DNA from 4 places in the Streptomyces sp. 2-1 genome. Region 1 is predicted to be linked to each of the others. Evidence: riboswitches for the same ligand, from Rfam matches in the RefSeq annotation. Region 1 holds a riboswitch; each other region holds the start of a gene.
What was found. A riboswitch is a leader RNA that binds a small molecule or an ion and turns the genes downstream of it on or off. The one in region 1 is predicted to bind cyclic di-AMP.

Region 1 (7,544 bases):
CGTCGGGACGCGGTGGCCGACCGTGATGCCCAGGTCGCGGAGCTGCTCCGCCTTGTCGGGGTTGTTGGAGAGGAGGTCCAGCTCCGTGATGCCGAGGGCTCGCAGCATCTGGGCCGCCGCCGTGTAGTCACGGGCATCCTCGGGAAGGCCCAGGGCCGTGTTCGCGGCGTACGTGTCGAGGCCTTCGTCCTGGAGGGCGTACGCGTCGAGCTTGTTGTAGAGGCCTATGCCCCGGCCCTCCTGGCGGAGGTAGAGGAGCACGCCGCCGCGGGTCGCGATCTGTTCGACCGCCTCGCGGAGCTGGGGGCCGCAGTCGCAGCGGGACGAGCCGAAGACGTCGCCCGTCAGGCACTCGGAGTGGAGGCGGACCAGGGGCGTGGCCGAAGGGGTGCCGAGGATCATCGCCACGTGTTCCTGGCCGTCGGTCAGGCCGTGGAAGGTGACCAGCTCGGCGTCGACGCTGTAGCCGTCGTTGAAACGCAGCGGCACCCGGACGCGCGAGCGCTGGGTGGCGGCGGGGTAGTCGGGCATGCGGTTCTCCCGGTCCGATCTCTCACCTGCTTCAGATTTGAAGCAGATCCTCGAATCGAGACACTACCCCATGCTTTAAAGTTGAAGCAACGGATTTAGGTGATTGTGGTGGTTCCGGTGGTTGCCATGAGGCCCGTGTGTCCCCGCGGGCCTCATGCGTCGCCCGTCGCCGACCCTCCCGCGCACGGGCTCGACCTGCGCCGCCACGGCACGTCGTCCGGGGCCGCCTGCGGGTCGTCCCCCTCCAGGCCCCGTGCGATCACCGTGCAGATCTCCTCCAGCTGCCCCACCTGCTCCGGGGTCAGCTTGTCGAAGAGCGTCGTGCGGACCGTCTCGACGTGGCCGGGGGCCGTGCGCTCCAGCAGGGCCATCCCCTCGTCCGTGAGGATCGCGACGCTGCCCCGCTTGTCCATGGGGCAGTCCTCGCGGCGTACCGCCCCGTCCTTCTCCAGGCGGGTCACCGCGTACGTCAGCCGGCTGCGGGTGATCTTCGTGCTCTCCGCGAGGTCCGTCATGCGCAGGCTGCGGCCCGGTGCCTCGGAGAGGTTGGCGAGGATGGAGTAGTAAAGGTGGGGCATGCCGGCCTCCTGCTGGAGCTGCCGGTCGATCGCGTCCTCCAGGAGATGGGAGGCGGCGATGTACGCGCGCCAGGCGCGCTGCTCCTCGGGGGTGAGCCAGCGGGTCGTCATGCCCCCAGTGTAGGTTTGTTTCAAACTTGAACCAAGCCCCGCCCGAGCCCAGTCCGAGCCCACCCTGAGCCCAGACCGTCGTCGTCCGGGCGACACCGGGCCGCCGCCCGGCCAAGCCCCCTGCTCTGCCTCCGAAAGCGAGCGCGTTCATGCCCCACCCCTACGTCCTGTTGTCCGCCGCCGTCTCCCTCGACGGCTGCCTGGACGACACCGGCCCCGGACGGCTGCTGCTCTCCGGACCGGCCGACTTCGACCGGGTCGACGAGGTACGGGCCGAGTCCGACGCGATCCTCGTCGGCGCGGGCACCCTGCGCGCCGACAACCCCCGGCTCCTCGTCAACTCCGCCGAGCGCCGCGCGGCCCGCGTCGCCGCCGGACGGCCCGAGTACCCGCTGAAGGTCACCGTCAGCGGCAGCGGCGACCTCGACCCCGACGCCAACTTCTGGTCCACGGGCGGCGAGAAGATCGTCTACACGACCGACGAGGGGGCCACCAGGGCCACCGAAGCGCTGCGCGGCCTCGGCGTCGACGTCGCGTCCGTGGGCCCCGACGTCGACTGGCGGGCCGTACTCACCCACCTCCACGACGTACGCGGCGTACGGCGGCTCATGGTCGAGGGCGGCGGACGCGTCCACACCCAGCTCCTCCGCCAGGGCCTCGCCGACGAACTGCAGCTCGCCCTCGCGCCCCTCGTCGTCGGGGAGCCGGACGCGCCCCGCCTGTTCGGGCCCGGCGACTATCCGGGCGGCCCCCGCAACCGGCTGCGGCTGGTCGAGACGCGGCCCGTGGGGGACGTCGTCCTCATGCGGTACGTCCCCACCGCGCCCGGCACCGGGACCGTACCCTCCGCCGCCGACCACCGATGGCTGGCCCTCGCCTGCGAACTGGCCGCCGAGTGCCCGCCCTCGCAGACCGCGTTCAGCGTCGGCGCGGTCGTCGTCGCGGCTGACGGTACGGAGCTGGCCCGCGGGTACTCCCGTGAGTCCGACCCCGTGTCCCACGCCGAGGAGGCCGCCCTCGCCAAGATCGAGCCGGGTGATCCGCGGCTCGCGACCGCCACCGTCTACAGCAGCCTGGAGCCATGCGCCCGCCGCGCGTCCCGGCCCGCGCCCTGCGCCCGGCTGATCCTCGACGCGGGCGTACGCAGGGTCGTGACCGCCTGGCGGGAGCCGGACACCTTCGTGGCGGGCGCGGACGGCAGCGGGCTGCTGGCCGCGGCCGGCGCCGACGTCCTGGTACTCCCGGAGTACGAGGCCGACGCGAAGGCGCCCAACCGTCATCTGACCTGACCTGACCTGACCGGCCCGTTTCCCGTCGGTACGGCCGATGCGCAGGCCGACCCGCACCGCCGATCGGCACGTTTCGTACCAAACCACCCGGTGAAGTGCGGGCGAAGTTAACGCGTGTGCTTTGGGTCCCGCGGATGGCGTACAGTGGTCTTAACGACGCGGGGTGGAGCAGCTCGGTAGCTCGCTGGGCTCATAACCCAGAGGTCGCAGGTTCAAATCCTGTCCCCGCTACTGAAGGCCTGAGGCCGGAATCCGATCAAGGATTCCGGCCTCAGGTGTTTCCCGGGCATCTCCTCGGGTGTTCGGGCGGGCAGGCGTCTTCACCCGCCCGGTCCTCGTCCGCTCGCCCGCCACCCCCGCTCCCGGAAGCCTGGACAGGTGGAGGAGCAGGAGCCGGTGCGGGTCGAGCCCGTGGACGTCGAGCCCGTGGAGAGAACCGCCTCGTACCAGCGCACCCTCGTCCGCGCGCTGCCGGCGCTGCTGATCGTCGCGGGTGTCTGTTACGACCTGCTCACCCCGCAGGACTTCACCGCGGCTCCCTTCTTCACGGCCGCCGTGCTCATCGCCGCACCCCTCTTCTCGCTCGGCGCCACCGTGTGGACGGGCATCGCGGCGACCGTGGGCATGGCCCTCGTGCACCTCAGGTTCGCCTTCGACGCGGGCGCGGTCACCGAGGTCCTCACCGTGGCCACGGCCGCCGTGCTCGCCGTCGGCATCAACCGGCTCGTGGGACGCGGCAACGCGCGCCTCGCCACCGCCCGCGAGATCGCGGAGGCCGCCCAGCGGGCCGTACTGCCCGAACCGGCCGCGCGGATCGGTGGTCTCGAGATCGCGGCACGGTACGAGGCCGCGCAGGAGGGCGCGTTCATCGGGGGCGACCTGTACGCCGTGCAGGACACCCCGCACGGCGTACGGCTCCTCGTGGGCGACGTACGGGGCAAGGGCATGGGAGCGGTCGGCGTCGTCGCCGTACTCATCGGGGCCTTCCGGGAGGCCGCCGAGCAGGAGGCGAGCCTGGAGGCGGTCGCCCAGCGGCTGGAGCGGGCACTCGCACGCGAAGGCGTCCGGCGCGACATCATCGCGGTCTTCGAGGACTTCACCACCGCCGTGCTCGCCGAGATCCCGCACGGCACCCCGGTCGTACGCCTCGTGAACCGCGGCCACCCCGGGCCCCTTCTGCTGTACGGCGACGGAGAGGTACGTACGCTCTCCGCGCCGGAGCCCGCGCTGCCGCTCGGGACGGGGGAGCTGGGGGCCTGGCCCGACCGCGCGCAGGAGGAGGAGTTCCCGGGCGGGGCCATGCTGCTCTTCCACACGGACGGGCTGTCCGAGGCGCGGGACCGGCGGGACGTCTTCTACGATCCGGCGCGGCGGCTGGCCGGGCGGGTCTTCCCCGGGCCCGACGCGTTGCTCACCGCGGTACTGGACGACGTCCTGCGGCACACCGGGGGCGGTGCCGCCGACGACATGGCACTGCTCGCGGTGCGGCGGCCGTGAGGGCACGGCACCACATGTGATGGCGGCGGGCGTGAGATGCGTCGCTCTTTCGGCGGGCCATATCACCGTTCGTAGTCGAACGGCGTCCCTCCGCTCAACAACTGACGCACCATCAACAGGACTGCTATTCCTGAATGTCGATCAACTCGCCCGATTTACCCCGCTCATGACCTGTAAGTCCAGGCCAAGAGCCGTAACGATCATCAGGAACAGCTTGGAATCCGGTGCCCGGGTCTATTAACGTTCGATAACGCAGCGCGGTCGTCCCAGCCGTCACAAGAGTCGGCTCCGTGCGCACGCGCCGAATCCCGCAAGGGAACCGGGGAACCACCACTTGGGGTGAATCGCTCGTCTTCGCGGTGTAGCGCACCGCGGTTGACGCGCGTAGGAGACCTTCCTGCTCCGAACCCGTCAGCTAACCCGGTAGGCGAGAAGGAAGGAAAGGAGTGCGCCTACGTGGCGTCCAACCGGTCTGCCCTCACACCCTCGTTCGTACCGGATGAGTTGACGGGTGAGTCCTCGGGTGAGAAGAAGCCCGACACATTCGCCTACGGCGCTCGTAAGGACGAGGAGACGTGGGAGGTCTGGAACCCCAGCGCGGAGACCGTCCTTCCCGTCCGCGGCCGGCACCGCGTCGCCAAGCAGCGCGGCGGTGGACTCGCCCGTAGCTCGACCGTTCTGGGCGTCGGTGTCATAGCCGCCGTCGGTGCGGGTGGCATGGCCACCGCGCAGACCGGCAAGCCCCCGGTGTCGATCTCGATCCCCGACCTGCCGAACGTCGGCTCGCCGTTCTCGGACGACGACGCCCCCGAGGGCTCCAGCACTCCGATCACCGCCGTCGGCCTCACCGCCGCCGACGCCGAGGAGGGCAACTCGGACGCGGGCGAGGCCCTGCGCGCCCGCATCATGCTCCAGGCCGAGCGGCAGCAGGACCAGGTGGACCGCGAGGCCCAGCGGGCCGCCGAGGCCGCCGCCGCGAAGAAGGCCTCCGACCAGGCCGCCAAGGAGCGGGACGCCGCCGAGGCCAAGGTCGCCGCCGCCAAGAAGAAGGCGGACCAGGAGGCCAAGGAGAAGGCCGAGGCCGCGCGCCTCGCCGAGCTCGCCAAGCAGTTCACGCTGCCCACCTCCTCGTACACGATCACCTCGACCTTCGGGCAGTCCGGTGCGCTGTGGTCGTCCGGTCAGCACACGGGTCTGGACTTCGCCGCTCCTACGGGTACCCCGATCAAGGCCGTTCACAGCGGCACGATCACCGAGGCCGGCTGGAACGGCTCGTACGGCTACCGCACGGTCCTCACGCTCGACGACGGTACGGAGCTCTGGTACGCGCACCAGTCGTCGATCGGTGTCAGCGTCGGGCAGAAGGTGGCCACCGGCGACATCATCGGCCGCGTGGGCGCGACCGGCAACGTCACCGGGGCGCACCTCCACCTGGAGGTCCACACCAGCGGTGGCGACGGCATCGACCCGATGGCGTGGCTGCGTGGCAAGGGGCTCACCCCGTAAGGGCTCACCCGGTAAGGGCTCACTTCGTAAGAGCTCACTTCGTAAGAGCTCAACCGGTACGCCGGTAAGAAGGGCTTGAGAGGTTCCTGGGTGCGGAATACGGCCGTCCGGTACGGCCGTTGACCCACCCATGACCTCTCTCCGCAAGCTGGGTTCGTCCGATCTCGACGTCTTCCCGCTCTCCCTCGGCGGCAACGTCTTCGGCTGGACCGCCGACCGGGCGCAGTCCTTCGCCGTGCTCGACGCGTACACCGCCGCGGGCGGGAACTTCGTCGACACCGCCGACACCTACTCGGCCTGGGTGCCGGGCAACGAGGGCGGTGAGTCGGAGACCGTCCTGGGCGACTGGCTCGCCGCGCGCGGCAACCGCGCCGACGTCGTCGTCGCCACCAAGGTCGGTGCGCACCCCCGGTACAAGGGTCTGTCAGGGGCGAACATCAAGGCCGCGGCCGATGCCTCCCTGCGGCGGCTGAAGACGGACTACATCGACCTGTACTACACCCACTTCGACGACCCGTCCGTGCCGGTCGAGGAGATCATCACCGCCCTGGACGAGCTCGTCCGCGCCGGCAAGGTGCGCGCGATCGCCGCGTCCAACCTCTCCCCCGAGCGGCTCCAGGAGTCCCTCGACCTCTCCGACCGCGAGGGCCTTGCGCGGTACGTCGCGCTGCAGCCCCGGTACAACCTCGTCTCCCGCGACTCGTACGAGGGTCCGCTGCGTGACGTCGCCTCCCGGGCCGGTCTGGCCGTCGTCCCCTACTCCTCGCTCGCCTCGGGCTTCCTCACCGGCAAGTACCGGGCGGGTTCCGTCGTCGACAGCGCGCGGGCCGGGTCCGCGGGGGCGCATCTGGAGTCCGAGCGGGGGCCGCGGGTGCTGGCCGCGCTCGACGAGGTCGCTCGGGAGCGCGGGGTCGAGATCGCCACCGTGGCCCTGGCCTGGCTGGCCTCCCGGCCGACCGTCGTCGCGCCGATCGCCAGCGCTCGTACGGTCGAGCAGCTTCCGGCGTTGCTGGGGGTGGCCGGGCTCGTCCTCACGGAGGGGGAGCTGGGGAGGCTCACCTCGGCTTCTGGCTGAGGGGTGGGGTGGGGTTGGGGGTGGGGATTCGTCTGGGGTTTGGGCTGGGGGGGTGCGGTTGCGTTTTTGGGTTCGCGTTGTGGTTTGGGGTCGCGCCTATTACGAGCGGTACGGGTTGTACGTGTACGGCGTTGGCGCCGGGTAACCGTAGCCCTGCCACTGCGGTGCCACCGGTGCCGGAGCCGTCGCCCGGGCCGCGTACAGGAGGGCCGGGCGGGCCGGTTCGCGGCGTGCCCACAGTTCGTGGAGCAGTTCCCGTTCCCTTACGACGAAGTCGGCGCCCGCTCGGCCCTTGCGGCCCCGGTGGCGCAGGAACGCCAGCGACGTCGCGTACGCCTCGTACTCCGCGACCGCCCTTCCCGCCGCGCGTCCGCCGTGGTGCGTGGCGTACTCGCGGGCCAGCCGCCGTGCCTTCATCGAGCCGAGGACGAACGGCTCGGGGGCCGTCAGCCAGCCCGCCATCGCGTACGCGGGGAGTTCGTCGCGGATCGTGCCCAGTTCGCGCTGGCGGGTCCAGATGACCAGCCAGGTCAGCAGGCCGAACGCCGGGACCATGAACGCCGCGTAGACCGCGAAGAAGCCGTACTCGCCGAACGTCGACGAGCCGTTCCACATCGCGTGCATGCCCATCGCCAGCAGCAGTCCGATGATCGGGAGCAGTACGCGGCGTACCTGGTGGCGGTCCGCCGAGAGCGCCGCGATGCCGAAGCCGATGCCCGTGAGCACGGTGAACAGCGGGTGCGCGAACGGCGACATGATCACGCGTACGAAGAAGGTCGCCGCCGTGACGGACGCGATGCCGCTGCCGCCGCTGAGCTGGTCCGTGCCGAACGCCGTACCGAGGTACAGGATGTTCTCGGTGAACGCGAAGCCGGTCGCCGTGACTCCGGCTATCACCACGCCGTCCAGGATTCCCGTGAACTCCCGCCTGCGGAACAGGAAGACGAGTAAGACGGC
Region 2 (7,544 bases), 4.0 Mb from region 1:
GGGTCGCACACGGACATGGGCTGCCAGGTGTCGCCGTGGTACCCGCCGCGCCAGGTCAGCAGGCGCTGTTTGCCCGGGCGGCCGAGAGAACGCCAGTGCTGGAGGCACATCTTGACCGCGACCTCGACCGACACCGAGCCGGAGTCGGCCAGGAAGACGTGCTCGAGCCCTTCGGGCGACATGTCGACAAGACGCTTCGCCAGCCGTACGGCGGGCTCGTGCGTGAGCCCGCCGAACATCACGTGGCTCATCCGGCCGAGCTGGTCGCGGGCCGCCTCGTTGAGCGCGGGGTGGTTGTAGCCGTGGATCGCCGACCACCAGGACGACATGCCGTCGATCAGCTCGGTGCCCGTACCGGCCAGGCGCAACCGCACCCCGCTCGCCGACTCCACGACCAGCGGTTCCTGCCGGCCCGGCATCGGCCCGTACGGGTGCCAGACGTGCCGCCGGTCGAGCTCCAGCAGCTCGGGCACGGAGAGGCCGGATCCGGAGAGGCCGGACACGTGCGGGTCAGGCATTGGGCGCGAGGTCCGTTCCGGCACCCCGGCGGCGTACCGCGACCAGGTCCGTACGCGCGTCGGAGGCGCGGGCCGTCTCGGGGACCCGTGCCGCCGCGGGGGCCTGCTCGTCGGCGGCCGAGCCGCAGGGGCCGCAGCCGCCGCCCTCGTGGGAGCCGCATCCGGCGTCCGCGTGCGAGCCGCATCCGGCCTCGGCGTGGGAATCGCAGCCGCCGCCCGTGCCGGCGGTGACCCGGTGCTCCGGAAGGGTCACTTGGCCCGCGCCCTCCACCTCGAACCCGGCGTCCGCGATCATCTCCAGGTCGGCCTTGCCGGCCTGGCCCTCGGTGGTCAGATAGTCACCGAGGAAGATCGAGTTGGCCAGGTGCAGGGCGAGGGGCTGCATCGTGCGCAGATGGACCTCGCGACCGCCCGCGATCCGCACCTCGACGTCCGGGCAGACGAACCGGACCATCGCGAGGATCCGCAGGCAGCGCTGCGGGGTGAGGTTCCACTCCTTGGCGAGCGGTGTGCCCTCGACCGGGATCAGGAAGTTGACCGGCACCGAGTCCGGGTCGAGCGCGCGCAGCGAGTAGACGACGTCGACGAGGTCCTCGTCGCTCTCGCCCATGCCCGCGATCAGCCCCGAGCAGGCGGACAGGCCCGCGGCGTGCGCCTTCTGGACCGTGTCGACGCGGTCGGCGTACGTGTGGGTGGTCGTGATGTCCCCGTACGTCGACTCGGACGTGTTGAGGTTGTGGTTGTAGGCGTCCGCGCCCGCCTCGCGCAGCCGCTCGGCCTGGCCGTCGGAGAGGAGCCCGAGGCAGGCGCACACCTCGACGCCCTCGTTCTGGTCCTTGATCGCCTTGATGGTGTCCGAGACCCGGTCGACGTCACGGTCGGTGGGACCGCGTCCGCTCGCCACCAGGCAGACCCGCTTCGCGCCGCCCGCGAGCCCGGCCGCCGCGGCCTCGGAGGCCTGGTCGGGTTTCAGCCACGTGTACTTCAGGATCCCGGCCTTCGAGCCGAGCCGCTGCGAGCAGTACGAGCAGTCCTCCGGGCACAGGCCTGACTTCAGGTTGACCAGGTAGTTGAGTTTCACCCGTCGGCCGAACCACTGCCGGCGCACCTTGCCGGCCGCGGTCACCACATCGAGGAGTTCGTCGTCGGAGGTCGCCAGTACGGCCAGCGCCTCTTCGCGGGTCGGCAGCTCTCGCCGAAGCCCCTTGTCCACCAGCGTGTTCAGCAGGTCCATGAGGTCCGATCCTGGCCTATCCGACCGCGCCGGGCCAAGGAGGGACCGGACAACAGAGGCCGTTCGACGTGTGGGTATTGCCACATCATGGGCGGCTGGTGGTCCGGCTAGGGTCTGTGCGTTGCCTACAAAAGGCAGGTGGGGACGGCCCAGGCGAAATGTCATGTGTTGGCGCCCCATGGAACACCCTCACCTCATGGCCCGGAGGACATATGTCGGGATCGCCTTTCGAGTGGATCGACGAGCAGGCGCGGGCGCGCCACCGGGCCGGACTCGTCCGCACCCTGCGCCCCCGCCCCGCCGACTCCCCGCTCCTCGATCTCGCGGGCAACGACTATCTGGGCCTGGCGAGGCATCCCGAGGTCACCGAGGCGGCCGCGAGCGCCGCGCGGACCTGGGGCGCCGGAGCGACCGGCTCCCGGCTCGTCAGCGGCTCGACGGAGCTGCACGCGGAACTCGAACGCGAGCTGGCCGAATTCTGCGGGTTCGAGTCCGCGCTGGTCTTCTCGTCGGGGTACGCGGCCAACCTCGCCGCCGTCACCGCGCTGGCCCCGCACGGCTCCCTCGTCGTCTCCGACGCGGGCAACCACGCCTCGCTGATCGACGGCTGCCGTCTCGCGCGCGGCACCACCCAGGTCGTCGCGCACGCCGACCCCGACGCCGTGCGCAAGGCGCTGGGCACGCACGCCGGAGTGGCCGTCGTCGTCTCCGACACGGTCTTCTCGGTCGACGGCGACGCGGCCCCGCTCAGCGGACTCGCCGCCGCCTGCCGGGAGTACGGCGCCGCCCTGCTCGTGGACGACGCGCACGGTCTCGGCGTACTCGGCGAAGGCGGTCGCGGCGCTCCGCACGCGGTGGGTCTCGCGGGCGCGCCGGACGTGGTCACCACCGTCACGCTGTCGAAGTCGCTCGGCAGCCAGGGCGGCGCCGTCCTCGGACCGGCCCACGTCATCGACCATCTGGTCAACGCGGCCCGTACCTTCATCTTCGACACCGGTCTGGCCCCCGCGGCGGCGGGTGCGGCCCTCGCGGCCCTGCGGCTGCTGCGCAGGGAACCGGAACGGGCCACGCGCGCGCGTGCCGTGGCGACCACCCTGCACGAACGGCTGACGGCCGAGGGCCTCGAAGCCGTACGACCGGACGCCGCCGTCGTCTCCGTGCGGGCACCCTCCCCGGAGCGGGCCGTGCGCTGGGCCGCGGACTGCCGCGAGGCCGGTCTCGCCGTCGGCTGCTTCCGTCCCCCGTCGGTGCCCGACGGCATCTCACGGCTGCGGCTCACCGCCCGCGCGGACCTCACCGACGGGCAACTCGACCGTGCCGTACGCCTGATCATCGAAGCGCGGCGATAAAACCCTCCCAGGCGGCGGGGGCGAAGAGCAGGGCGGGTCCCGACGTGTTCTTCGAGTCGCGCACCGCGAGCAGTCCGGCCCACGGTCCGGAGGCCGGACGGGCCGTCTCGACGCAGTTGTTCATTCCCGTGCTGCGGCTGCTGCGCTGCCACCGCACACCGTGCAGACGGGTGCTCGAAGGTAGGGGCCGAGGCAGGGCGGGCATGGTGCCTCCTTATGCGCCGTGAGCTACACCGGCGATGAAATCCAACGTTTCCTCGGGCGAAAGGGCGTGGACCTGAAGGGAGTCGAAGGCCTCGCTGTAGGCCTGAAGGTCTTCTTTCCGTTCGAGATAGAGGCTACTCGTCAAGTGGTCTAGAACAACCACATCCAGATCAGATCTGCTCGGAAACGAAAAAATAACAAAGGGCCCGGTGACGCCGACATGAGCTCCAACTCCGAACGGCAGCACCTGAATCCGCACGTGAGGGAGTTGCGCGGCCTCTGCGAGGTGCTCCAACTGCCGTGCCATGACCGCCGGTCCGCCGACCGTCCGTCGTAGGGCCGCCTCGTCGAGAACCGCACTCAGTTGGAGCGGTGGATTCGAACGCAGCACGTGCTGGCGGGCGAGACGCACCTCCACCAGCGCGTCGACCTTGTCGTCCGGCGCCCCGTCCACGGCCGCCAGGGTCACTTCACGCGCGTACTCCGGTGTCTGCAGAAGCCCCGGCACGACGGAGTTCTCCAGCGTGCGCATCACGCTGGCCTGCGACTCCAGGCTGATGAAGTCGCTGTAGGTGGACGGCAGAAGACCCCGGTAGGCGTGCCACCAGTGGTGGCGGCCGTTGTCGTCGGAGCCCGCCAGCACCACGAGCAACTCGCGCAGCTCCGCGTCCCGGACCTCGTAGGCGTCGAGGAGCAGCTCCACGTCCGTCGGCTTCACCCCGCTGCGGCCGGTCTCGATCCGGCTCACCTTCGACTGGTGCCAGCCCACGAGCCGGGCCGCCTCGCCGCTCTTGAGGCCCGCACGGGCACGCAGGGTACGCAGTTCGGCGCCGAGTTTCCGGCGGCGCACAGCGGGACCGTACTGCATGGCCGTCTCCTTCCGACCGTCGCGCCGGCGCTATATCGTCCGGCGTCACGCCGACCGTAGAGGACAAACCGGCCCCCCGCCCAAATACGGTCGGCCGTCGCAGAGTTCACCGCTTCGAGCGACAGATATATGCATATCTCGGTGGATCGGCACCGTGAACGCCGAGGTAGTGGCACTCTGGCGCAAGCACCAGTCCGGGACCGTACTCGAAGTCATCCGCTTCGTGTCGGACTCCGGTCCCGTGGGAAAGGGACGACCTCGCCATGGCAGACCACCAGGAAGCATCCGTCACTCTGCCGAGCGATCCCGCCTCGGTCTACGCCGCCCGCACCTATGTCATGAACGTGCTGGCCGAATGGGGACTTCCATCCGACACGGAGGCGGCCGACACGGTCCGGCTCATCGTCTCGGAGCTCGCCACCAACGCCGTACAGCACACGTTCGGGCAGTCGCCCACCTTCACGGTGGACATCGAACTCGACCGCGACGAACAACTGCGTATCGGCGTGACCGACAGTCACCCGCGCTTCCCGAAACGTTTGCCCGCCGCCGTCCAGCAGGACAACGGCCGCGGCATGGTGATCGTCCGCTGGCTGACGGTCGAGTGCGGCGGCAAGCTGACGGTCCGGCCCACCAGAGAGGGCGGCAAGACGGTCTCGATCATGCTGCCCTGGACGGCGCCGGTGCAGCCTGTGAGAGCGGACTGAGCGCCGTGCCCGGGCCATCGAGGTCGCTGCCGCGCTCGTCCTGCTCGGCGTCGGGCTCGTCCCGGCACCGTTGGCGGCGTGAAGGGGCCCGCTAGTCCTTGTCGGCGGAACCCTGCATCAGGTGGGGGAGGAGCGCCCAGAGCCCCGCGCAGACGACCAGGGTGGTCGCGCCGGCCGCGATGCCGCCCGCCCGGCCCGTCGCCACGTCCACGACGAGCATGACCGAACCGGAGAGGGCGAGCGCGAGCACGCCGAGCCCGATCTGGGCCAGATGCGAGGAGGCGTTCACGACCTGCGGCTTGGCGCCCTGCTGGAAAAGCCGGCGATGCAGCGCGGCCGGGGCGGTGAAGAGGGCGGCGGCCAGTACGGACAGCAGCAGCGTGACGACGTACGTGGCCCGCTGGAACGAGTCCAGGGAGGGGAAGCGCGCGGTGAACGCGAGGGTGAGCAGGAAGGCGAAGAGGATCTGCACCCCGGTCTGCGTGACCCGCAGTTCCTGGAGCAGTTCGTTGAAGTTGCGGTCGGCGCGCTCGAGCCGGGTCTCGTCGCGTTCCTCGTGGTGATGCGGTTCGCCCATGGGTGAAGGAGTAACCACTCAGCCGCGAAAATCACGCTCCGGGCCACGAGAGAGGGCCGCGGCGATCACCGCGGCCCCCTCCCGGGCGGGTCACCTGACCCGGCCGTACCAGACGCTCTTCGTCCAGATCTTCTGGAGCTTCACCACTTCCCCGGTCTTCGGGGAGTGCCAGATCCGTCCCTTCCCGGCGTAGATGCCGACGTGGTAGACGTTCCGGCCCGAGTGGAAGAAGACCAGGTCCCCCTGCTTGCGGTTCGAAGCGGAGACATGGTTCGTCTTGTTGTACTGCGCGGCGGCCGTACGCGGCAGGGACTTGCCCGCCTTCTTGAACGAGTAGAGCGTGAGGCCGGAGCAGTCGAAGCGCTTGGGCCCCACGGCTCCGTACTTGTACGGGGAGCCCTTCTTGGAGGCCGCTACCTGGAGTGCCTTCGTCGCGGGTGTGGCCGCTTCCGCGCCGGAGGTGAATCCGGGGGCCACTATGCCACCGCCTACAGCGGCGATGGTGAGAGCCGATGCGGTACCGGCCCTGCTGAACAGCGACGGGACACGATTGAGCGCAGTCATGCGCAACCCTTCGTCAGCCGCCTGTGAAGGATGACCTGTCGGATTCGGGCTGGCGAAGTTGCCCGGCCGCTGACGCGGCTTCACCCCAAGGGCTGCTCGGCCCGGTCATGGCGTGACCGTTCCGGCGACCCGTCGTGCTTGGGTCCTCCACTCCTGCCGATCCACTTCTGTCGACCGGTCATCCGTGCGGCGGCAGGACTCGGCGTCCGCCCGGATCGCCCCGCCGCTTGTGGCGGGGGCTTGTCGTCGGAAGGGATCTTGACGCACGGATGTCCCAAAAGCCGAGCGGAATCGGCGATTTGTGGGCTTACTCACCACTCACCCGTTCGGGTGGACAGCCATTCCAACGGGAGGGCGTCCAGGGGGTCGACGACCCTCGTACCAGCACCGGAACGTCTAATTCCGTACGGAGACTACGCGTGTTGCGCAGTTCCCACGGGCCTGTAAAAGCAGCTCTGGCTACGCTGTTCGGTGGTACGCCTTTCGGGCCGTTTGAACCCTGACCCGGACGTCTCGTCAGATGCCTGCGTGACGCCGGGTCCGTGGCGGTACGTCAGCTGTCGGAGCGCGGCGGTAGCGCGATCCGGCCCGCTCGGCGCTCACCGTCGAGGACGCGCAGCGCCCGCGCCAGGGTCGGCGCGTGCACCTCGTGCTCCCCGCGCTGATGCATCAGGGCCAGCGCGTCACGCAGCGCGGCAGCCTTGCCGACCAGGGCCTGGGCGGCGCGCAGCCCCCGGTAGGTGTCCCCGGAATGGGCCGGGTTGATCCGGCCGAGCAGGTCCACCACTTCAAGGTAACGGTCGATCAGCTCGGCCTCGGCGCGGGTCAGGGCCGGCAGCGGCGGCAACTCGGGTGGGAGCATCGGGCCGCTCACCTCGCGCCGGGTGCGCTCTGGGTGGACTTCCGGCTTGCGACGATCCGGTCGATCAGTCCGTACTCCAGCGCCGCCCGCGCGTCCAGGATCTTGTCCCGCTCGATGTCGGCACCGATCCGCTCTCGGCTCTGGCTCGTGTGCAGGGCGAGCATCTCCTCCAACTGCCCACGGGTACGCATCAACTCGTCGGCCTGAATGGCCAGGTCGGACGCCTGTCCCTGGACGGGCTCGGAGAACGACGGCTGGTGGATCAGCACGCGGGCGCCCGGCAGCGCGTACCGCTTGCCCGGTGTGCCGGCCGCGAGCAGCACCGCCGCGGCCGACGCCGCCTGCCCCAGGCAGATGGTCTCCACCTCGCAGCTGACGAACTGCATCGTGTCGTAGACGGCCGTCATCGCGCTGAACGAGCCGCCGGGTGAATTGATGTAGAGCGAGATGTCCCTGTCGGGCGCCTGGTACTCGAGGTGCATGAACTGCGCCATCACGTCGTTCGCCGATACGTCGTCGATCGGCGTCCCGAGGAACACGATCCGCTCCTCCAGCAGCTTCGAGTACGGGTCCATGGTCCGGCTTCCCGAACTGGTGCGTTCGGTGAACTCGGGCAGGACATAGCGGGCGGACGGTCGGGTCATGACACACGCTCCTCCGG
Region 3 (7,544 bases), 810 kb from region 1:
GGGAGCCCGTGCGCTTCCACTCCAGATGCGCCTCCGGGATCTCCTCCAGGAACCGCGACGGCGGGTTGTACGAGGGCTGGCCCCAGGCGCTGCGCATCGACGACCGGGTCAGATACAGCCGCTCCCGCGCACGCGTGATGCCGACGTACGCGAGCCGGCGCTCCTCCTCCAGCTCCTTGGCCTGGCCGAGCGCGCGCATGTGCGGGAAGACGCCGTCCTCCATGCCGGTCAGGAACACCACGGGGAATTCGAGGCCCTTGGCGGTGTGGAGGGTCATCAGCGTTATCACGCCGGACCCGTCCTCCTCCTCGTCCGGGATCTGGTCGGAGTCGGCGACGAGCGCGACCCGCTCCAGGAAGGCGGAGAGCCCGCCCGGCGCCTCGCCCTCGCCGGCCTCCTGCTCGAACTCAAGGGCCACGGCGGCCAGTTCCTGGAGGTTCTCGATGCGGGTCTCGTCCTGCGGGTCGGTCGAGGCCTGCAACTCGGCGAGGTAGCCGGTCCGTTCGAGGACCGCCTCAAGGACCGTCGCCGGGCCTGCGCCCGACTCGACGATCGTGCGGAGGTCCTCCATCAGCGTGTTGAACTTCTTGACGGCGTTCGTCGAGCGGGACGCCATGCCGTACGCCTCGTCGACGCGGCGCAGCGCCTGAGCGAAGCTGATCTTCTCGCGCTGGGAGAGCGCGTCGATCATCGCCTCGGCGCGGTCGCCGATGCCGCGCTTGGGGACGTTGAGAATGCGGCGCATCGGTACGGAGTCCTCGGGGTTCGCGAGCACGCGCAGGTACGCGAGGACGTCCCGGACCTCCTTGCGCTCGTAGAAGCGGACGCCGCCGACGACCTTGTAGGGCAGGCCGACACGGATGAAGACCTCTTCGAAGACACGGGACTGCGCGTTCGTACGGTAGAAGACCGCGACGTCGCCCGCCTTCGCGTCGCCCGCGTCCGTGAGCCGGTCGATCTCGTCGGCGACGAACTGGGCCTCGTCGTGCTCGGTGTCGGCCACATAGCCGGTGATCTGCGCGCCCGCGCCCGCGTTGGTCCACAGGTTCTTGGGGCGGCGCGACTCGTTGCGCTCGATGACCGCGTTCGCGGCGGTGAGGATCGTCTGCGTCGAGCGGTAGTTCTGCTCCAGCAGGATCGTCGTCGCGTTCGGGTAGTCCTCCTCGAACTGGAGGATGTTGCGGATGGTCGCGCCGCGGAAGGCGTAGATCGACTGGTCGGCGTCACCCACCACGCACAGCTCGGCCGGCGGGAGGTCGTGCGCGCTCGGCGGTACGTCCACGGGGTGCTCGGAGGTGCCGACGAGCTCGCGGACCAGTGCGTACTGCGCGTGGTTCGTGTCCTGGTACTCGTCGACCAGGACGTGCCGGAAGCGGCGGCGGTAGTGCTCGGCGACGTCCGGGAAGGCGCGGAGGAGGTTGACCGTCGTCATGATCAGGTCGTCGAAGTCCAGCGCGTTCGCCTCGCGCAGGCGGGACTGGTACATCGCGTAGGCCTGGGCGAGGGTCTTCTCGAAGCCGTCGGCGGCCTGGGCGGCGAAGTCCTCCTCGTCGATCAGCTCGTTCTTCAGGTTCGAGATCTTGGCGCTGAACGACTTGGGCGGGAACCGCTTGGGGTCGAGGTCCAGGTCACGGCAGACCAGGGCCATGAGGCGCTTGCTGTCTGCGGCGTCGTAGATCGAGAAGGAGGAGGTGAAGCCGAGCTGCTTCGACTCGCGCCGCAGGATCCGTACGCAGGCGCTGTGGAAGGTCATCACCCACATCGCGTTGGCGCGCGGGCCGACGAGCTGCTCGACGCGCTCCTTCATCTCGCCCGCGGCCTTGTTCGTGAAAGTGATCGCGAGGATCTGGCCCGGGTGCACCCTGCGCTCGCCCAGCAGGTGGGCGATCCGGTGCGTCAGCACACGGGTCTTGCCCGAGCCCGCGCCGGCCACGATGAGCAGCGGCGAGCCGTGGTGGACCACCGCCGCGCGCTGGTTCTCGTTCAGCCCGTCCAGGAGCGCGGCCGGGTCCACGTGCGGCCGGGGCGCGCCGTCGCGGTAGTACCCGTCCCGGCTCGGCGGCACGTCGAACTGGCCGCCGAACAAATCGTCCGGAACGGGCTCCGACTCCTGCCCCTGGTCCTCCGGCGGCGGCGGGGGCTCGTCCTCGGGCGGCGGGGGCTCCTCCTCGTGGGCCCGTGAGGGCTTGAGGTCCGCCAGGAAGCTGTCATCAAAGAGGCTGCTCATCGCTCTCCGAGTCTAGGCGCCCCCACTGACAGCCTGCCGCCACCTTGGAAACTCGACGGGGTCGCTCCGCGGGGGTGCGGGTTTCCGTGGCTGCTCGCCTTGAGTTTCGTCACCCTCCGGTGGGGGTTTGCAGCGGTCCGTGATCACGTGGTCTGGCTGCGGCTTCGGCTGGGATTCGGGAGCGGTGTGTCGTGGGTGCGGGTCGGCTTTGGTTGGCGTGCGCAGTTCCCCGCGCCCCTGAAGGGGCGCTGCAGTGGGGCGGGCTTCACCTAGTAGACAACTCGGGGCAGAACCATCCGAATTGGCAATCGCGAATCGAGTCCAAGGCTAAGGTCACGAAAATGTATCGGGCATATCGCACATCAAACTTCACAGGGGCCACACGAATTGGCTAACTTTTATGTGGGCCGCACGACCCGCACCGGCGAACACGCCGGGCCGAGCGGCCTCCGCCGAGTCCGGCAGGCCCTCGTGGCCGACGGAGCCGGGGACCCACCGACCTTGGGGTGAATCGGTCCAACTCCCTTCGGGGAAACGGGCCGTAGGGCAAACCTTCCGGAGCACCCGCCCGAACCCGACAGCTAACTCGGTAGGCGGACGACGGAAGGAGACGCCCTCGTGGCGCCACACCGCAGGTCCCGGCCCCCCAGTCCCATGGGCATACGGACTCCGGCCATCGCCACCGCGGCCCTGACCTCGGTGGCCCTCCTCTCCCAGACGGCGAACGCGTCGCCCTCCGAGGAGCCCAGGCCGAGCCTCGAGGAAGTCGAGAAGAAGGTCGGCGACCTCTACCGCCAGGCGGAGACGGCCAGCGAGAAGTACAACGCGGCCAAGGAGAAGACCACCAAGCAGAAGAAGCGCGTCGACACCCTCCTCGACGACGTGGCGCGCCGCACGGAGAAGCTCAACGACGCGCGCGAGGAGCTCGGTACGTTCGCCGCCGCGCAGTACCGCACCGGGGCCGCCGCCCCCGACACCGCCTCCCTCCTCCTCGCGGACAACCCGCAGGACTACTTCGACCAGACCCAGCTGATGGACCGGCTCACCAGCCGCCAGAAGCAGTCCGTCGACGACTACGTGACGCAGCAGACCGCGACGACGGAGAAGCGGCAGGAGGCGTCCGAGAGCCTGGAGACGCTCACCAGGACGCAGAGCTCGCTGAAGACGTCCAAGGCGGACGTCCAGCGGAAGCTCGCCACGGCGCGCGACCTCCTCTCGAAGCTGACCACCGAGGAGAAGGCGCGGCTCGCCGCGATCGAGCGGCAGAAGCAGGAAGAGGCCCAGCGCAAGGCCGACGAGCTGGCCCGGCAGCAGGCGGCCGACGCCGAGCGGCGGCGCCAGGAGGCCGCGCAGGACACCGGGACATCCACGAGCTCCGGGAGCGCCTCAGGGACCTCCGGGTCCGGCTCCACCGCCTCCACCGCCAAGGCCGACAAGGCGCTCGCCTTCGCCCGCGCCCAGATCGGCAAGCCGTACGTCTGGGGCGCGAGCGGCCCCGGCTCGTACGACTGCTCCGGCCTCACCCAGGCCGCCTGGAAGGCCGCCGGCGTCACCCTCCCGCGCACCACCTGGGACCAGGTCAAGGCCGGCACGACGGTCTCCGTGAACAGCGCCCAACCCGGTGACCTGGTCTTCTTCTACGACGACATCAGCCACGTCGGTATCTACATCGGCGACGGCATGATGATCCACGCGCCCAAGCCGGGGGCGTACGTCCGCGAGGAGTCGATCTACTACATGCCGATCCACAGCGTGGTGCGCCCGGCGTGAGGGGCTTCGGCTTCGTGAGGGGCCTTTCGTAGACCTGGGTGGAAATGGGAGAGGGCACACGCGCGTGTGCCCTCTCCTGTTTCCGCTCAGGCTCCCGTTTCCGCTCAGGTCCAGAGCACCGCGATGAAGATGTTCGCCGTGGTCAGTCCGCCCACCAGGCCGAACAGGCTGTTCTCCACCTTCTCCTCGTCCCGTTTCACGTACACGAGGCCGAGGATCACGACCAGCAGGGCGAGCTTCACGCCGATCTTGATGTTGTTGACGGTCTGGTCGTCGGCCTGGTTGAGGCCGACCAGGATCGCGCCGGTGACCAGCATCGTCAGCGCGCCGTGGAGCATGGCCGGGCTGAAGCGGGCCGTGCCGTCGCTCATGGCCTTCAGCTGGGTGAGGAAGCCGCCGAGGAGGGACGCGATGCCGATGATGTGCAGGGCGACGAAGACATGAATGAGTACGTCCATGGCTCCGGACACTAACCAAACGCCTCCGTACCACCGCACACCGCCCCCGGCCCGCACACCCGCCTCGAATACCCGGCTCCGGCGGAGCCCATAGCACCCGGTCGCCCCCCGTTTCCCCACAATCCGCGCATCGGTCACCGCACCACGTCAAGTCGGCGGCCCCGGGCCCGGATCGCGGTCGTACCCGGTCAGCTCATGTCCGAGTCCCACCACTTCCGTACATGCCGTTACCCCCGCCGCGGTCGCAGGTTTAGCGTCCTTCTCCAGGTGACCGGCTCCCCACCACCGCCCGGGTCAGGGGCGGCATCCGGACACCACCGCCGAGAAAGGTCCGGCGGCGGCCCGCTCCCCCTGTGCGGGCCGCCGCCGGACGTGCAACCGGCCCTGAGGGCCGCCGCCGCGGGACGCACCAACTCCTCGGCGGCCGTACGGAAGGACGTGGATCGCACGTGGCAGCGCACCGCAAGCCGAGACAGCGCTCAGTCGGCGGCAGTACGGCCCGCACCGCCTTCACCATCGCGCTGGCGGGCGCGGCGAGCGCGACCGGCTTCGAGGGGACGGGAACCGCCGCTCCCGAGCTGACACCCGCTCAGGTCAAGGCGAAGGTCGACAAGTTGTACCAGGAGGCGGAGGTCGCCACCGAGAAGTACAACGGCGCGAAGGAGAAGTCGACGAAGACGCGGGGCCGCCTGGACACCCTGGCGGACGAGGCCGCGCGCCGGACGGAACGGCTCAACTCGGAGCGGGACGCGCTCGGTTCACTGGCGGCCGCGCAGTACCGGGACGGCGGCGTCGACCCCGCGCTCGGGCTCATGCTCTCCTCCGATCCCGACCAGTACCTGGACGGGGCCGCGTTCGCCGAGCGGGCCGGCAGCAGGCAGGCCTCGAAGGTGTCGCGCGTACGCCGACAGCTGCGCGAGATCGAGCAGTTGCGCGGGGCCGCGCACGTCGAACTCACCTCGCTCAAGGAGCGGCAGGCGGAGCTGAAGCGGCACAAGACGACCGTCACCGGGAAGCTGGGAGAGGCACGGGATCTGCTGTCGCGGCTCTCGGACTCGGACCGGGCCCGCATCGGCGCCGACGACGCGGACACCGCCCGCGCCTCACGTTCCGCCGCGGGCCCGCGCGATCTGGGCGGCAGCACCGGTTCGTCGGCCGCTGCCCCCAACTCCCGTGCTGCGAACGCCATTTCGTATGCGTACGGGAAACTCGGCAGCCCGTACGTGTGGGGCGCCACCGGACCCGACGCCTTCGACTGCTCGGGGCTGATGCAGGCCGCGTACCGTGCCGCGGGGATCGAACTGCCCCGCACCACGTACGCGCAGATCAACGCGGGCCAGCGGGTGTCACGGTCCGAACTGCGCCCCGGCGACCTGGTGTTCTTCTACTCGGGCATCAGCCATGTGGGGCTGTACGTGGGCAACGGGCAGATGGTCCACGCGCCCAATCCGTCGGCGCCGGTGCGGGTGGCGCCGATCGACGAGATGCCGTTCGCGGGGGCCACGCGCGTGGCGTGAGCCGGCCGGCAGGCGAACAGGCAGGGTTGGGTGGAACAGGCAGGGATTGGTGGAGGGAGCGGGGGAGTTCAAGCCGTTCGGGCGTCGGACTGGCGTGGATGGGCGTCGCGCGGGTACAGCGGCGAGGTAGCGTCCTCGTGGCACTGTTCGACATGCCGCACCGCACGGTCGCGATCCGCTCGGTCCCGTTCGCCTCGCTCTCTCGCATGCTTCATTCTCTTCCACCCCGTTCTGCCGTCCCGTTCCGCCTGGTTCGCCGTCGCCCTCCCGAAGGATTCGATGCCTGGCCCCACGCTGCCGCCTCCGCTGCCGCCCGCGTACGTCAGCGGCTGGCCGGACAGGTCGGCGCTGCTGGCGGACCGCGGGCGGGCGTTGGAGGAGTTGCGCAGACGCAGTCTCGGGGTGCACCGGGTGCTGCTGCTCTGGCTGCTGGCGGTCGCGGCGATCATCGGATGGGCGCTGCTGGTCCTGCCGTTGCAGCAACTGGAGCAACGCGATCCCACCGGGTTCATCCTGGGTCCGCTCTTCGCGGTCCTCGGTCTGGCCTCGCTGGCGCCCTCCGTCGTGGCCGTCGTCCTAGCCGTCCGGCGGGACCGCCATATCAGCCAACTTCTCGACGCCTGGCTGCGGTTGGACAGCCATCCGCCCACCGACGACCGCCTGCGCTCCTCCGGGCTGAGCCTCTTCTGGCTGCTCTCCTCGCTCGTCGTCTGCGCGTTCGGGCTGTGGACGTCGTTCGCGGGTGTCGCGGAGGCGAGGCCCGGACGGGACGCCTACAGCGACGTGGTGCTCGTGATGGGGATCGGGTTCATCCTCTGGCTGACCGGTCTGATCGGCGTGGCAAAGGCTGTACGGCACTATCGGTGGGCCGTACGGGTGTTGGGGCCCCGGGCAGCACCGGCAGCCGCCGCTCCTGGTGCCGAGGATCAGGGCGGCTGAGGGTCAAGGCGGCTGACATCCCAGTCCTCGGGGTCCCGCTTTCCCCCGCCCCCTGCCCCCTGCCCCCTGCCCCTGACGTCAGACCAGCCGTCGCGCCGTCGCCCACCGCGTCAGCTCGTGCCGGTTCGACAGCTGGAGCTTCCTCAGCACCGCCGAGACGTGGGACTCGACCGTCTTCACCGAGATGAACAGCTGCTTGGCGATCTCCTTGTACGCGTACCCGCGGGCGATGAGACGCAGGACCTCGCGCTCGCGCTGGGTGAGGCGGTCCAGGTCCTCGTCGACGGGCGGGGCGTCGGTGGAGGCGAAGGCGTCGAGGACGAAGCCCGCCAGGCGGGGCGAGAAGACCGCGTCGCCGTCCTGGACGCGGAAGATGGAGTCGACGAGGTCCGTGCCGGTGATCGTCTTCGTGACGTAGCCACGGGCGCCGCCGCGGATCACACCGATGACGTCCTCCGCGGCGTCCGACACGGACAGCGCGAGGAACCGCACCGGCTGCTCGGCGTCCGCCATCAACGGCGAGCAGCGCCGCAGGACTTCGACCCCGCCGCCGCCCGGCAGGTGCACGTCGAGGAGGACGACCTCGGGCCGGGTCGCCGTGATGACCGTGACGGCCTGGTCGACGTCGGCGGC
Region 4 (7,544 bases), 2.0 Mb from region 1:
ACTCCGTCATCAGGGACGTCGCGTCGGCCATCCGCGCCTCGGTGTACCGCATGGCGGCCGGCGGGTCGTCGTTGCCCAGCGAACCGAAGTTGCCGTGGCCGTCGACCAGGGGCAGACGCATGGAGAAGGGCTGGGCCAGGCGGACCAGGGCGTCGTAGATCGACGCGTCGCCGTGGGGGTGGAGCTTACCCATGACCTCGCCGACGACGCGGGCGCACTTCACATAGCCGCGGTCGGGACGGAGGCCCATCTCGTTCATCTGGTAGACGATGCGGCGATGCACCGGCTTGAGGCCGTCGCGGGCGTCCGGCAGGGCTCGGGAGTAGATGACCGAGTACGCGTACTCGAGGAAGGAGCCCTGCATCTCGTCGACGACGTCGATGTCGAGGATGCGCTCCTCGAAGTCGTCTGGCGGCGGGGTCTTCGTGCTGCGGCGGGCCATCGCTGCTGCGACTCCTTCACAGTCTCTGCCGGGGCATGAACGGGTTCTGACGGGCTCCATTGTGGACCGGCCCACTGACAACGTGGACCACGACCCGTCCGTACGGGCCTCCCGAGCCGTGTCTCCGGCTGCCCCAACAGGCGTGGCGGGCCGCCTTCTCGGCCTTTTCCACAGGCCTCGGAAGCGGCGAATCCGCGTGCCCGCACAGGGCTTCGGAGGCCGTGCGGCCGCACGAGCGTACGGGCTCCCGGCGCTGCCCGCGTTCTCGCTCTCGGCGTACGCGCCGCGGGAACTTCGCCAGCTGTCCGCGCGCTTGCATACAGTGGCATGACTAGCAGGAATTCAGCAGTTTTCCGCGATCGAAGGGACGTACATGCCCATGGGTCACACGGCCACAGCTGAGGCCGGTTCCGGCGGCCTGACAGCGACCGAGCACCGCCTGGCCAACGGCCTGCGTGTGGTGCTCTCCGAGGACCACCTGACCCCGGTCGCGGCGGTGTGCCTCTGGTACGACGTCGGTTCGCGCCACGAGGTCGAGGGCCGCACCGGACTTGCCCACCTCTTCGAGCACCTGATGTTCCAGGGCTCGGGCCAGGTGAAGGGCAACGGCCACTTCGAACTGGTGCAGGGCGCGGGCGGTTCGCTCAACGGCACGACCAGTTTCGAGCGCACCAACTACTTCGAGACCATGCCCACCCACCAGCTGGAGCTCGCCCTCTGGCTGGAGGCCGACCGCATGGGCTCGCTGCTCGCCGCGCTCGACGACGAGTCCATGGAGAACCAGCGGGACGTCGTCAAGAACGAGCGCCGGCAGCGTTACGACAACGTCCCCTATGGCACCGCTTTCGAGAAGCTGACCGCCCTCGCCTATCCGGAGGGCCACCCTTACCACCACACCCCGATCGGGTCGATGGCCGACCTGGACGCGGCCACCCTGGAGGACGCCCGCGCGTTCTTCCGCACCTACTACGCGCCCAACAACGCCGTTCTGTCGATCGTCGGAGACATCGACCCGGAGCAGACGCTCGCCTGGGTCGAGAAGTATTTCGGCTCGATCGCGGGCCACGACGGCAAGCCCGCCCCGCGCGACGGTTCGCTGCCCGAGACCATCGGTGAGCAGCTGCGCGAGGTCGTCGAGGAGGAGGTCCCGGCCCGCGCGCTGATGGCCGCCTACCGGCTTCCGGAGGACGGCACGCGCGCGTGCGACGCGGCGGACCTGGCCCTGACCGTGCTCGGCGGCGGCGAGTCGTCCCGGCTCTACAACCGGCTCGTACGCCGCGACCGCACCGCCGTCGCGGCCGGGTTCGGCCTGCTGCGCCTCGCGGGAGCGCCCTCCCTGGGGTGGCTCGACGTGAAGACGTCCGGCGACGTCGAGGTGCCGGTGATCGAGACCGCCGTCGACGAGGAGCTCGCCCGGTTCGCCGAGGAGGGCCCCACCGCCGAGGAAATGGAGCGCGCCCAGGCCCAGTTGGAGCGCGAGTGGCTGGACCGCCTCGGCACGGTCGCGGGCCGCGCCGACGAACTGTGCCGGTACGCGGTGCTGTTCGGCGACCCGCAGCTCGCCCTCACCGCCGTCCAGCGCGTCCTCGACGTCACCGCCGAGGAGGTCCAGGAGGTCGCCAAGGCCCGCCTGCGCCCCGACAACCGCGCGGTGCTGGTCTACGAGCCGACCGTCGCCGAAGAGGCCGAAGAGACCGTCGCCGAAGAGGCCGAAGAGACCGACGCCGCTGACGACACCGACGAGGAGGCGGCCAAGTGACCGAGCTCGCCACGATGGAATTCCACCCGCAGCCCCAGGCCGGCGAGGCCAGGCCCTGGGCCTTCCCGGCCCCCGAGCGCGGCGCGCTCGACAACGGCCTGACGCTGCTGCGCTGCCACCGCCCCGGCCAGCAGGTCGTCGCCGTCGAGATCCTCCTGGCGGCCCCGCTGGAGGCCGAGCCGCAGGGCCTGGACGGCATCGCCACGATCATGGCGCGTGCCTTCACCGAGGGAACCGACAAGCACTCCGCCGAGGAGTTCGCCGCCGAGCTGGAGCGCTGCGGCGCCACCCTCGACGCGCACGCCGACCACCCCGGCGTACGGATCAGCCTCGAAGTCCCCGTCTCCCGGCTCCCCAAGGCGCTCGGTCTGCTCGCCGACGCCCTCAGGGCACCCGCGTTCGAGGACAGCGAGATCGAGCGGCTGGTGCGCAACCGGCTCGACGAGATCCCGCACGAGACCGCCAACCCGGCCCGCCGCGCCGCCAAGGAGCTCTCCCGGCAGCTCTTCCCGGCGACCTCGCGCATGTCGCGCCCGCGCCAGGGCACCGAGGAGACGGTCACCGCGATCGACTCGGCGGCCGTGCGCGCCTTCTACGAGAAGCACGTACGCCCCGCCACCGCGACCGCCGTCGTGGTCGGCGACCTCACCGGCGTCGACCTCGACGCGCTGCTCGCGGACACGCTCGGCGCCTGGACGGGATCGCAGGCCGAGGCCCGCCCCGTTCCGCCGATCACCGCCGACGACACCGGCCGCGTGATCATCGTCGACCGTCCCGGAGCCGTCCAGACGCAGCTGCTCATCGGCCGTATCGGAGCCGACCGGCACGACCGCGTGTGGCCCGCCCAGGTGCTCGGCACGTACTGCCTCGGCGGCACCCTCACCTCACGCCTGGACCGCGTCCTGCGCGAGGAAAAGGGATACACCTACGGTGTGCGGGCGTTCGGCCAGGTGCTGCGCTCCGCGCCGGACGGGACGGGCGCCGCGATGCTCGCCATCAGCGGTTCCGTGGACACCCCGAACACCGGCCCGGCGCTCGACGACCTCTGGAAGGTGCTGCGCACCCTCGCGGCCGAGGGCCTCACCGACGCCGAGCGCGACGTCGCCGTGCAGAACCTGGTGGGCGTGGCGCCCCTGAAGTACGAGACGGCGGGCGCCGTCGCGGGCACGCTCGCCGACCAGGTCGAGCAGCACCTGCCGGACGACTTCCAGGCGACGCTGTACCAGCAGCTCGCCGCGACCGGCACCGTGGAGGCCACCGCGGCCGCCGTGAGCGCCTTCCCGGTGGACCGTCTGGTGACCGTCCTCGTCGGTGACGCCGCGCAGATCGAGGAGCCGGTCAGGGCCCTCGGAATCGGCGAAGTCAGCGTCGTGACAGCGGAGTAGAGCGCGCAGTAGAAGGCGCAGTGGAACCGGGCCGTTCCGCTGAGAACCCAGGTGACGGAAGAGTCGCCTGGGTTCTCCTTTTGCCCGGACTTCATCACCCGAACCACTGGTTGTCCGTATTGATAGGGAGGTTGCGTGTCTGCCCTGTGGCATGCGCCTCAAAACCCTTGATCCGTTTGTTGATTGAAAGACGCCCCGCTTAGCGTCGGTCCGGCTGTTCGTCAGGCAGTGCGCCGCGCCCGCGGCACCGGACAGTCATCGCCGAGTCCCCGTACGGCGCGAGCCAGGGGAGCCGGGGACCCATATGAAGTCCCTGGGGTGAATCGGACGCCCTTCCCGAAGGGGGTCCGTAGGAGACCTTCCTGCTCCGAACCCGTCAGCTAACCCGGTAGGCGAGAAGGAAGGAAAGGACCAGCCACTTCATGGCGTTCACTCGCGCCACCGGGAAGCACCGTCGTCCCAGCCGTATGAAGCGCACGACCAACCGGACCGTCGGCGTCGCCGCACTCGCCACCACCGGTGTGGTCGGCACCCTGGCTGCTCCCGCACTCGCCGCCGAGAGCCCCGCCGAGCAGACCCTGACCCAGGCGATCACCATCGGCGACACGGTCGCCGACCAGATCGACGCGCAGGCCGCCGCCCAGCAGCAGGCCGCCGACGAGACCGCCGCCCGCGAGAAGGCCGAGGCCGCCGCCAAGGAGCGTGCCAAGGAAGCCGCGGAGAAGGCCAAGAAGGAGCGCGAGGTCAAGGCCCGCGCTGCCCGCGCAGCTGAGCGTGAGCGCCTGCTGAAGTCGTACACCGCGCCCATCTCCGGCTCGTATGTCTCCACCGGCTACAAGGCCGGCGGCGCCGTCTGGTCCTCTGGCAGCCACACCGGCATCGACTTCCACGCAGCCAGCGGCACCGCCGTCCACGCGGTGGGCGCCGGCACCGTCGTCGAGGCCGGCTGGGGCGGCTCGTACGGCAACGAGGTCGTCATCAAGATGAACGACGGCACCTACACCCAGTACGGGCACATGTCCTCCCTCGGTGTCTCGGTCGGCCAGACGGTCACCCCGGGCCAGCAGATAGGCCTCTCCGGGGCGACCGGCAACGTCACCGGGGCGCACCTGCACTTCGAGGCGCGGACGAGCGCGGAGTACGGCTCGGACATCGACCCGCTCGCGTACCTCCGCCAGCACGGCGTGAACGTCTGACGGCGGGCGCAAGCCCTCCCACGCGGCAGCCCTCCCACGCGACGGCTCTCCCGCGCGGCAGCTCTCCCGAAGGCCCCGGCTCACCGAGCCGGGGCCTTCGCGCGGTTCTGATCACTTCCTGATGGCTTCTCGGCCACTTCCCGGCCGACTTTGCACCGGACGACTGCCTGTTCAGAAGCCGGGTGTGTCCAAAAAATAGCCACGGATTCCGGTCCGCCATCGGAATTTCCCGTTCTCTGCAATAGAGTCACCGAACAAGCGTCAATCGACCGCGTTTCGCGGGGGTTAAGGCGGAGGTCCGGTCATGCGTATTCCCGCGCACTCGGTATGCACGGCGATCCGTGACGACATCGTCGCGGGTGTCTACGAGCGCGGCAGCCGGCTCACCGAAGAACTGCTCGCGCGCCGGTACGGCGTCTCGCGGGTCCCCGTGCGGGAGGCCCTGCGCACCCTGGAGGCGGAGGGATTCGTCGTCACGCGCAGGCACGCGGGCGCGTGCGTCGCGGAACCCACCGAGCAGGAGGCCGCCGATCTCCTGGAGATGCGCATGCTGCTGGAGCCGCTTGGGGCCGCGCGCGCCGCCCAGCGTCGCACCGAGGCGCACCTCAAGGTGCTGCGCGGCCTGGTCAGGCTGGGCCAGGAGCGGGCCAGGAGGGGCAACAGCGAGGATCTGCGCTCGCTCGGCGGCTGGTTCCACGAGACGCTCGCACAGGCCTCGGGGAGCCCCGTGCTGACGTCCACGCTCGCCCAGTTGCGGCACAAGATCGCCTGGATGTATTCGGTCGAGGCGCCCGCCCACCCCGCCGAGTCCTGGGCCGAGCACGGCGCCATCGTGGACGCCGTCGCGCGCGGCGACAACGACCGGGCCAGGGCGATCACGGCGCTGCACACCGAGCGGGCGATGGCCGCGCACCGGCTGCGCTTTCCCGGCGGCTCCGATCGCGCGGAGCGTGTGAGGACTTCGCAACATCCCGTAAACACGGCGGGCCTGCGGCATTAACAGTGGCGCCGTATACAAAGAGAGTTATTTGCAGGGGTCTATTTCTGCTGCCCCTTTTTTCACGTGCCGGGAATTTCCGCGCACGTGATTTCCGCATGCGCGGAACCAGGATGAGTGGAACGCGGTGCGCGGGCATCCCAAAAAGCCCGGACGATGCCCGAGAGTGCGGCGAAAAGCCGCGAGACGGTGTGACGCACGGGAAAAACAGTGCGTGAGGCCACAAAGCAGCGCGCGGCCTGCAGGCGGAAACGGCGGAGCCGCGTCACCCGATACGGGTCGACGCGGCTCCGCCGTACGTGGTCCGAGAGATCAGACGGTCTCGGGGAGCTCCTCAAGGCCCTCGGCGACCAGCTTCGCCAGGCGGTCGAGCGCGGCGTCCGCGCCCTCGGCGTCGGAGGCCAGGACGATCTCCTCGCCGCCCTGGGCGCCGAGGCCGAGAACCGCGAGCATCGAGGCGGCGTTGACGGGGTTGCCGTCGGCCTTGGCGATCGTCACGGGGACGCCGGAGGCCGTGGCGGCCCGGACGAAGATGGAGGCGGGACGGGCGTGAAGGCCCTCGGCCCAGCCGACGTTGACGCGGCGCTCAGCCATGTGATGCTGCCCTTCAGGTGTCTCACGGTTGTCTAGACCATTGTTCCATATCGTGAAGCGTGCCCCGAGCGGCCGCGGAAACCGGGCCCGAGGCGGCTTCGGTCCCCCAAGACTGCCTCGCGCCCCTGCCGGACGCGAGCCCGCCGTAGCCGGGACGTGAACCCGTGGGGCGTGACCCCCTGGAACACGAACCCGGGGACAGGTACCGACGCGCACCGACACGTTCCCGGGACATGAACCCCCGCGACCAGGACCGGCCGTTGTCGGACCCGAGCCGTACTCTGGGCCCCATGCAGACCTCGCCGGACCGGCACGAGTACCCCGCTCACTGGGAGGCCGATGTCGTGCTGCGCGACGGCGGCACCGCGCGCATCCGGCCGATCACGGCCGACGACGCCGACCGCCTGGTCAGCTTCTACGAGCAGGTGTCCGACGAGTCGAAGTACTACCGCTTCTTCGCGCCGTATCCGCGCCTGTCCGCCAAGGACGTCCACCGCTTCACGCACCACGACTTTGTGGACCGGGTGGGACTCGCGGCCACGGTCGGCGGCGAGTTCATCGCCACCGTACGCTACGACCGCATCAACGCCGACGGCCTCCCCGCGTCGTCCCCCGCGGACGAGGCCGAGGTCGCCTTCCTCGTGCAGGACGCCCACCAGGGCCGCGGCGTGGCGTCCGCCCTGCTGGAGCACATCGCGGCCGTCGCCCGTGAGCGCGACATCCGCCGCTTCGCCGCCGAGGTGCTGCCCGCCAACAACAAGATGATCAAGGTCTTCACGGACGCCGGGTACCAGCAGAAGCGCCACTTCGAGGACGGCGTCGTACGTCTGGAGTTCGACCTGGAGCCCACCGACCGCTCGCTGGCCGTGCAGCGCGCGCGGGAGCAGCGGGCGGAGGGGCGCTCCGTGGCCCGGCTCCTCGCGCCGGGCTCGGTCGCCGTCATCGGCGCGGGCCGCACACCCGGGGGGGTGGGCCGCAGCGTCCTGGACAACCTCCGCGAAGCGGGCTTCACCGGTCGCCTCTACGCCGTGAACGGGGCACTTCAGGAGAAGGAGCTCGGCGGAGTGCCGGCGTACGGCTCCGTCCGCGACATCCCCGAGCCCGTCGACCTCGCAGTCGTCGCCGTCCGGGCCGAGCGCGTCCCCGAAGTCGTCGCCGAGTGCGGTGAACA

Region 2: it holds a riboswitch for cyclic di-AMP, as region 1 does, so the genes downstream of both, ACN20J_RS08965 (C40 family peptidase) here and ACN20J_RS26660 (M23 family metallopeptidase) in region 1, are expected to answer to the same signal.
Region 3: it holds a riboswitch for cyclic di-AMP, as region 1 does, so the genes downstream of both, ACN20J_RS30160 (NlpC/P60 family protein) here and ACN20J_RS26660 (M23 family metallopeptidase) in region 1, are expected to answer to the same signal.
Region 4: it holds a riboswitch for cyclic di-AMP, as region 1 does, so the genes downstream of both, ACN20J_RS35450 (M23 family metallopeptidase) here and ACN20J_RS26660 (M23 family metallopeptidase) in region 1, are expected to answer to the same signal.

Annotation. Positions count from the first base shown of each region.
Region 1 is NZ_CP183383.1:6,007,306-6,014,849, forward strand. Features, by position in the region: gene ACN20J_RS26635 (GTP cyclohydrolase II) at 1-531, opposite strand, end outside; gene ACN20J_RS26640 (MarR family winged helix-turn-helix transcriptional regulator) at 684-1,220, opposite strand; gene ACN20J_RS26645 (dihydrofolate reductase family protein) at 1,370-2,509, shown strand; tRNA gene ACN20J_RS26650 (tRNA-Met) at 2,667-2,740, shown strand; gene ACN20J_RS26655 (PP2C family protein-serine/threonine phosphatase) at 2,888-4,006, shown strand; cyclic di-AMP (ydaO/yuaA leader) riboswitch at 4,296-4,451, shown strand; gene ACN20J_RS26660 (M23 family metallopeptidase) at 4,463-5,512, shown strand; gene ACN20J_RS26665 (aldo/keto reductase) at 5,643-6,587, shown strand; gene ACN20J_RS26670 (PrsW family intramembrane metalloprotease) at 6,687-7,544, opposite strand, start outside.
Region 2 is NZ_CP183383.1:2,038,304-2,045,847, reverse strand. Features, by position in the region: gene ACN20J_RS09000 (adenosylmethionine--8-amino-7-oxononanoate transaminase) at 1-518, opposite strand, end outside; gene bioB (biotin synthase BioB) at 511-1,752, opposite strand; gene ACN20J_RS08990 (8-amino-7-oxononanoate synthase) at 1,965-3,101, shown strand; gene ACN20J_RS08985 (DUF397 domain-containing protein) at 3,082-3,306, opposite strand; gene ACN20J_RS08980 (helix-turn-helix domain-containing protein) at 3,316-4,173, opposite strand; gene ACN20J_RS08975 (ATP-binding protein) at 4,437-4,880, shown strand; gene ACN20J_RS08970 (DUF6328 family protein) at 4,972-5,457, opposite strand; gene ACN20J_RS08965 (C40 family peptidase) at 5,548-6,021, opposite strand; cyclic di-AMP (ydaO/yuaA leader) riboswitch at 6,025-6,236, opposite strand; gene ACN20J_RS08960 (hypothetical protein) at 6,575-6,883, opposite strand; gene ACN20J_RS08955 (ATP-dependent Clp protease proteolytic subunit) at 6,892-7,527, opposite strand.
Region 3 is NZ_CP183383.1:6,814,853-6,822,396, reverse strand. Features, by position in the region: gene pcrA (DNA helicase PcrA) at 1-2,227, opposite strand, end outside; cyclic di-AMP (ydaO/yuaA leader) riboswitch at 2,668-2,839, shown strand; gene ACN20J_RS30160 (NlpC/P60 family protein) at 2,846-3,997, shown strand; gene ACN20J_RS30155 (hypothetical protein) at 4,102-4,455, opposite strand; gene ACN20J_RS30150 (NlpC/P60 family protein) at 4,905-5,972, shown strand; gene ACN20J_RS30145 (hypothetical protein) at 6,252-6,911, shown strand; gene ACN20J_RS30140 (response regulator transcription factor) at 6,990-7,544, opposite strand, start outside.
Region 4 is NZ_CP183383.1:8,054,249-8,061,792, forward strand. Features, by position in the region: gene ACN20J_RS35435 (DNA gyrase/topoisomerase IV subunit A) at 1-442, opposite strand, end outside; gene ACN20J_RS35440 (M16 family metallopeptidase) at 822-2,201, shown strand; gene ACN20J_RS35445 (M16 family metallopeptidase) at 2,198-3,586, shown strand; cyclic di-AMP (ydaO/yuaA leader) riboswitch at 3,836-3,996, shown strand; gene ACN20J_RS35450 (M23 family metallopeptidase) at 4,009-4,782, shown strand; gene ACN20J_RS35455 (GntR family transcriptional regulator) at 5,087-5,782, shown strand; gene ACN20J_RS35460 (HPr family phosphocarrier protein) at 6,092-6,373, opposite strand; gene ACN20J_RS35465 (GNAT family N-acetyltransferase) at 6,664-7,544, shown strand, end outside.